DNA from 2 places in the Sphaerotilus microaerophilus genome. Region 2 is predicted to be linked to the other one. Evidence: predicted binding sites of a transcription regulator. Region 2 holds the regulator's gene; the other holds the start of a gene.

Region 1 (3,399 bases), 1.4 Mb from region 2:
GGCGCCCGGCGGGTCCTTTTTGGGGTGGTACACGCTGAAATGGCGTTGCGCCATGTGGTGTGTCCCGAAATTGCGCGCGAACTGTAGCATGCTGCAGTGCGGCAAAAGTGCGGGCTTTCCGCAGGTCAGGGGTGGTGGCGGCGGGTGCCAGCGCGCGGGACCAAAGGCCCGTGCGGAGGAGTGGCCCCGCTGGGGGCGGGACCGCCTCAGCGGCCTCAGTCGTCGCGCGCAGGGTCGCCGATGCCGCGGACGATGCGGGCCACGATGCCGGCCGGGAAGCCCCGCGCCAGCAGGAAGCGGGCTTGCCGGGCGCGCTCCTGCGCATCCGTGGCGGGGGCCTCGCCGAAGCGGCGCTGCCAGGCCTCGTGAGCGCGCTGGTACTCGGTGTCGCGCAACGCGACCAGGGCGTCGCCGTGCTCGGCGATGTCCAGCCCCTTGGCCACCAGCTCCTGGCGGATGCGGGCACTGCCGAATCGAGCCGCCTTGCGATGGATGACGCTGGCCACCACCCGCTCGGCACTCAGGTAGCCTAGCCGCTCCAGTTCGTCGAGCAAGGTGTCGATCTGCTCGGGCGACTCGGCGTGGGCGGCGAGCTTGCGGGTCAGTTCGACGCGGGAGTGCTCCCGCGCAGCCAGGTACTTCAGCGCCCGGCCCTTCAGGCTCAACCCTGCCAGCCCAGGCTGGTCCAGGGTGCGCCGAGGTGCTTCGCCCTCCGTGCGCCGCGGCCTGCTCCAGGTCATTTCAGCACCTTACGCATTCACCTGGCCTGACTCGACCCCGTCATCCGCCCTGGCCCGCCGCAGCGGCGGGGGGCGGCAGCAGGGCGATGTTCATCGACTCGCGGATCTTGTTCTCGATCTCACGGGCCAGCTGTGGGTTCTCGCGGAGGAACTCGCGGCAGTTGTCCTTGCCCTGGCCGATCTTCTCGCCCTGGTAGGCGTACCAGGCACCGGCCTTGTCGAGCACCTTGGCGGTCACGCCCAGGTCGATGATCTCGCCTTCGCGGCTGATGCCCTCGCCGTAGAGGATGTCGAACTCGGCCGTCTTGAAGGGGGGGGCGACCTTGTTCTTGACCACCTTGACCCGGGTTTCGCTGCCGATGACCTCTTCGCCCTTCTTGATGCTGCCGATGCGGCGGATGTCCAGGCGCACCGAGGCGTAGAACTTCAGCGCATTGCCGCCGGTGGTGGTCTCGGGGCTGCCGAACATCACGCCGATCTTCATGCGGATCTGGTTGATGAAGAAGACGGTGCAGTTGGTCTTCTTGATGGTCGCGGTCAGCTTGCGCAGCGCCTGGCTCATCAGCCGGGCCTGCAGGCCGGGCAGGGCGTCGCCCATCTCGCCTTCGAGTTCGGCCTTGGGGGTGAGCGCTGCCACCGAGTCGATCACGATCAGGTCCACCGAGCCGGAGCGCACCAGCGCGTCGACGATCTCGAGAGCCTGTTCGCCGGTGTCGGGCTGGGAGATCAGCAGGTCCTGCAGGTTGACGCCCAGCTTCTGCGCGTACTGGGCGTCCAGGGCATGCTCGGCGTCGATGAAGGCGCACACGCCACCCAGCTTCTGCATCTCGGCGATGACCTGCAGGGTCAGGGTGGTCTTGCCGGAGGATTCCGGGCCATAGATCTCGACGACGCGCCCGCGCGGCAGGCCGCCCACGCCCAGGGCGATGTCCAGGCCCAGCGAGCCGGTGGAGACGACCTGGATGTCCTCGATCACCTCGCCTTCGCCCAGGCGCATGATGGAGCCCTTGCCGAACTGCTTCTCGATCTGGGCCAGCGCGACCTGCAAGGCCTTGGCTTTTTCGCTGCTGAGGGCGGACTTGGAACTGGCGTTGGCTTCCATCGGGGTGCTCCTGGGTTTGCGTGTCATTATCTCAAAAACTGGATGTTTGTACAGTATTTCTGGGGCGCATGCGCGTGGGCATGCCGCCGGCAGGTGCAGGTCATGCCGTATGGCAACAGTCCCGATATCCGGCGCCGGGTCGGGTTCCTAGAATAGGTGACATGAACGGCCGCGCCTGCGAGTGTCGCAGTGACGGGGCCGTCGAGGAGACCTGAGCCATGCGAATTCTGATCGCGGAAGATGACCAAGTGCTGGCCAATGGCCTGTTGCGCAGCCTGCGTGCGGCCGGTTACGCCGTGGACCATGTCGCCAGCGGCTCCGAGGCGGATGCTGCACTGGCCGCGCACGAGTTCGACCTGCTCATCCTGGACCTGGGGCTGCCCAAGCTACATGGGCTGGAGGTACTGAAGAAGCTGCGCTCGCGCGGTTCGTCGGTGCCGGTGCTGATCCTGACCGCGGCCGACAGTGTCGAGCAGCGTGTCAAGGGGCTGGACCTGGGGGCCGACGACTACATGGCCAAGCCCTTCTCGCTGCAGGAACTGGAGGCGCGGGTGCGGGCGCTGACGCGGCGTGGCCTGGGTTCGGCCTCGGCGCTGATCAAGCACGGCCCACTGACCTTCGACGCCACCGGGCGCGTGGCCTACATCAACGAGCAGATGCTCGACCTGTCGGCGCGCGAGCTGAGCCTGCTGGAGGTGCTGCTGCAGCGCGCCGGCCGGCTGGTGAGCAAGGACCAGCTCGTCGAGCGCCTGTGCGAGTGGGGCGAGGAGGTCAGCAACAACGCCATCGAGGTCTACATCCACCGCCTGCGCAAGAAGATCGAGCAGGGGCCGATCCGCATCGCCACGGTGCGCGGGCTGGGCTACTGCCTGGAACGCATCGCGGCCTGAGCCGGTGAACTGAGCCCGTGAAAACGACGGCGGCGGCGCAGCCGGCCAAGGGCGCTCGGCGCAGCATGCGGCCCAGCGTGCTCGCGCGGCGGCGCGAGCAGCGCTCGCTGTTTGGCGAGATCCTCGACTGGATGCTGGCCCCGCTGCTGCTGATGTGGCCGATGAGCCTGGCGCTGACCTGGCTGGCGGCGCAGGGCATCGCCAGCCGGCCCTACGACCGGGCGCTGGTCGAGTCGGTGCGCTCGCTGGCGCAGCGCATCGAGCTGCGCGGGGAGGCGATCAAGCTCGACCTGCCGCCCGAGATGGTGCGCATGCTGCGTGCCGACGAGGCCGACAGCGTCTACTACCAGGTGCTCGACACGCGGGGCCTCTTCCTCGGCGGGGATCGGGAGCTGCCGGTGCCGCCCGAAGGCGACGCGGTGACACCCGGCGAGTTGCGCCTGCGTGACGACGAGATCGGCAGCGAGAGCGTGCGCGTGGCCTACCAGTGGGTGCAGGTGGGCTTCGAGGAGCGGCCGGCGCTGGTGCAGGTGGCCGAGACGCTGACCAAGCGCTCGCGCCTGGCCACCGAGATCATCAAGGGCGTGATCCTGCCGCAGTTCGTGATCCTGCCGATCGCGGTGCTGCTGGTGTGGCTGGCGCTGGTGCGTGGCCTCGCCCCCTTGAA
Region 2 (3,399 bases):
AGCGTGCCGACGATGCGGCGCTCCTCATCGTCCAGCACCGGCCAGTTCACTGCGCCGGGCAGGTGATCCTCGGCGAACTCCCCGGGCGAGCGGGCGTCGATGATGGCGTCGAAGGCGGACAGGTCGGCCGCGGCCTGGGTGGCGGGAATGCGGTGCAGGGACATGCCGCGATTGTCACCGTGCCGCAGCCTGGGCGCTGGCGGGACGGGGCGCAGGTGTCGGTGGTCAGGCCGCGGGCAGGCCGGCGGCCGGTGCGCGGCCCTGCAGGGCCTGGCGTGCGATCAGCAGGTCGAGCGCTTCGCAGACGTCGCTCATGCGCCCGCTGATCAGGGTGCGCTGGCCGTCGCAGGGATCGACGGTGCAGCGTGCGCCGCCCTGCGGTGGCCGGCCATTGCGGCGCACGACGGCCGCGCTCACCGGTATCGGCCGCGCGGCCGCGGGACGCAGGAGCGCCGGACGGAGGGTGGCGGCCGCCCGTGCCGTGCCGGGCTCCGCCTCGGCCAATCGTGCCGACGACGCAGGCTGCGCTGGCGGTGCAGCACCCGGGCCCGCCGCGGCCTCGTCCACACCGAAGCGGCGCAGCCGATGGATCAGGCGCGTGCCCAGTTGGCGGGTCAGGCGGGTGGCCAGGGAGTCGGTCATCGTGGTGCTCCATCCGTGAGTCGCTGAGCGTCAGCGGGATGACGGATTCATCGGCCCGTCCGGCGCGGGCTGAACCACGCAAGTGCGGGGGGTGTCGCCGGGTGGGCTTTGCGCGCTTCGGTGTAGCGCCACCACGGGCGGGACTCGGCGCCCCGCAGGAAGTCGATCGCGGCCATGAAGGTGTCGAGCACGCAGGGGTCCTGGCGCTGCCCGGTGGCGTCGCACAGCCGCGTGTACAGCTGGTGGGCGTCCTGCTGGGCCAGTTCCTGTGGCAGCCCGATACCCAGGCGGCGCAGGTCGGCGGCCATGGCCGGGCCGATGTTGGGAATCTGCTCCAGCCGCGCGCAGTTGGCGGCACAGGCAGCCTTGCCCGAGGCCTTGCGCAGTACACGCATGCCTGTCTCCTCTTGTGTGGAAGCCTGGAACGGGTCCGCGGGCGGTTCGAATGCCGCGGCCCCCCGCCGGTCACATCAGCATGGTGTTGCGGATGAGCCCGACCGCAATGCCCTCGACCTGGAAGCCCACCGTCTCGGGGCCGACGTGGATGATCTCGAAGTCCGGGTTCTCGGGGATCAGCTCGATGCCGCCCTTGCCGCGGCGAAAGCGCTTGACTGTCACGTCATCGCCCAGGCGGGCCACGACGACCTGGCCGTTCTTGGCATCGCTGGCGCGCTGGACCGCCAGCAGGTCGCCGTCGAGGATGCCCGCATCGCGCATGCTCATGCCGCGCACCTTCAGCAGGTAATCGGGCTTGCGCGGGAAGAGGTGCGCCTCGACGACATAGCTCCGGTCAACATGCTCCTGCGCCAGGATCGGGCTGCCGGCGGCCACCCGCCCGACCAGTGGCAGGGTGAGCTGGGCGAGCGAGGGCAGCGGCAGGCTGAACTGGTGGCCGTGGCCGGCGCGGCGCGAAGCGTCGATCGAGCGCAGCGTCTCGGCGCGCAGCCGGATGCCGCGCGAGATGCCGCCCACCAGCTCGATCACGCCCTTGCGTGCCAGCGCCTGCAGGTGCTCCTCGGCGGCGTTGGCGGAGCGAAAGCCCAGCTCGGCGGCGATCTCCGCCCGGGTGGGCGGCACGCCGGAGCGCTCGATGGTGCTCTCGATCAGTTCCAGGATCTGCTGCTGCCTGGCCGTGAGCTTGGGGCTGTTTTCCACGGAACCTCGCATGCGCCCGTTGCGCAATGGGTGAAAGCTTTGTCCGCGACACCGGTCGTGGCATGGCAGGATGACTGAACGGCGCAGCATCGCTGCTGTAGGGCCGGTCTGTGATTGCATCCAGTGACTGTATTTTTGTCCAGTTCCACAAGAATGACAAGCATGACTTCCAGGACAGCGGCGTTGACCGGCGGTGACGCAAGCGCAAGCGGGTTGCCGCGGCGGGTGGTGGTGCTGGGCACCGGCGGCACCATCGCCGGCACCTCGGCCCGGCCCGGGGACCACGTGGGCTACACCGCGGCCCAGCGCGGTATCGAGGAGCTGCTCGGCTCTCTGGGGCCGCCCCTGGGTGTCGAGCGATCGGCCAGCCTGGCGCTCGAAGCCGAGCAGGTGGCGCAGATCGACAGCAAGGACATGAGCCACGCGGTGTGGCGGCGCCTTGCCGAGCGTGCCGCGTGGCACCTGGCGCGCCCGGATGTGGTGGGGGTCGTCGTGACGCACGGCACCGACACCCTGGAGGAAACGGCCTACCTGCTGCACCGCGTGCTGGCACCGGACAAGCCGCTCGTGCTGACGGCGGCGATGCGCCCGGCCGATGCGCTGATGCCCGACGGGCCACAGAACCTGTTGGACGCCATCACCGTGGGAGTGCAGGGCGCCTCGGCCGGTCTGGGCGGCGTGCTCCTGGCGATGTCGGGGCGCGTCTGGGCCGCCGCCGAAGTTCGCAAGGTGCACCCGTACCGGCTGGATGCCTTCGACGCCGGGGATGCCGGGCCGCTGGCGCACATCGAGCAGGGCGCGCTGCGGCGGCTGCGGACCTGGCCGGCGGCCGGCGGACCGGCTGCGCTGGGCCTGCAGGTGCTGGCCGCCGACATCTGGCCCGAGGTTCAGATTGTCACCAGCCACGCCGGGGCCGACGGGCGCATCGTCGAGCTGCTGCTTGATGCCGGTGTGCAAGGGCTGGTGGTGGCCTGCACTGGCAACGGCAGCATCCACCAGGCGCTGCTGGCCGAGCTGCTGCGGGCCCAGCAACGGGGGGTGCTGGTCCTGCGTGCGCTGCGACAGGGCAGTGGCTGCATCGTGCCCGGCGGTGCCTCGGTGCTGGCCGATGCAGGCTCGCTCACGCCGTCGCAGGCCCGCGTCGAGCTGCTGCTGCGGCTGCTGGCCCACCAGCCAGGTTGATCCCCCTTCGGTCTGCCCGCAGCGGGATCGGCGGGCCTTCGGCCATCCCCTCGGCTATGATTTCTGGCTGGCTCCGATGGCGGAATCGGTATACGCAACGGACTTAAAATCCGTCGCCGCAAGGCTTGCGGGTTCAACTCCCGCTCGGAGCACCAGTCGTGTCGCAGTGACCCCACCACTGCACTGCCAACCCGTTGGGTTTTTCAGGAGGTCGCATGCCGATCACGATGACCAGTGCCAGCCTGCCGATCTTCCGAACGGCGCTATCCAACCTATACCACTGCCTGGTCAAGGCGAGCGACAACGCGCGCCGGCGGGGATTCGATCCCGACGTGTTTGTCGCGATGCGCCTGGCCCCTGACATGCTCCCGTTTGCCTCGCAGGTGCGCATCGCCTGCGATGCGGCCAAGTACGGCGCGG

The links. Region 2 encodes LexA, which represses DNA repair genes until DNA is damaged. Its sites were predicted from a motif close to ACTGTATNNNNATACAGT; they were not measured.
Region 1: the regulator LexA is predicted to act here: its motif matches at 1,880-1,897, upstream of recA (recombinase RecA).

What each region holds. Positions count from the first base shown of each region.
Region 1 is NZ_AP025730.1:1,327,497-1,330,895, forward strand. It holds gene recX (recombination regulator RecX) at 216-740, opposite strand; gene recA (recombinase RecA) at 781-1,842, opposite strand; gene NGK70_RS05870 (response regulator) at 2,061-2,732, shown strand; gene NGK70_RS05875 (sensor histidine kinase) at 2,798-3,399, shown strand, end outside.
Region 2 is NZ_AP025730.1:2,736,550-2,739,948, forward strand. It holds gene mnmH (tRNA 2-selenouridine(34) synthase MnmH) at 1-164, opposite strand, end outside; gene NGK70_RS11885 (hypothetical protein) at 226-642, opposite strand; gene NGK70_RS11890 (helix-hairpin-helix domain-containing protein) at 690-1,037, opposite strand; gene lexA (transcriptional repressor LexA) at 1,108-1,797, opposite strand; gene NGK70_RS11900 (asparaginase) at 1,960-2,979, shown strand; tRNA gene NGK70_RS11905 (tRNA-Leu) at 3,050-3,134, shown strand; gene NGK70_RS11910 (DUF1993 domain-containing protein) at 3,195-3,399, shown strand, end outside.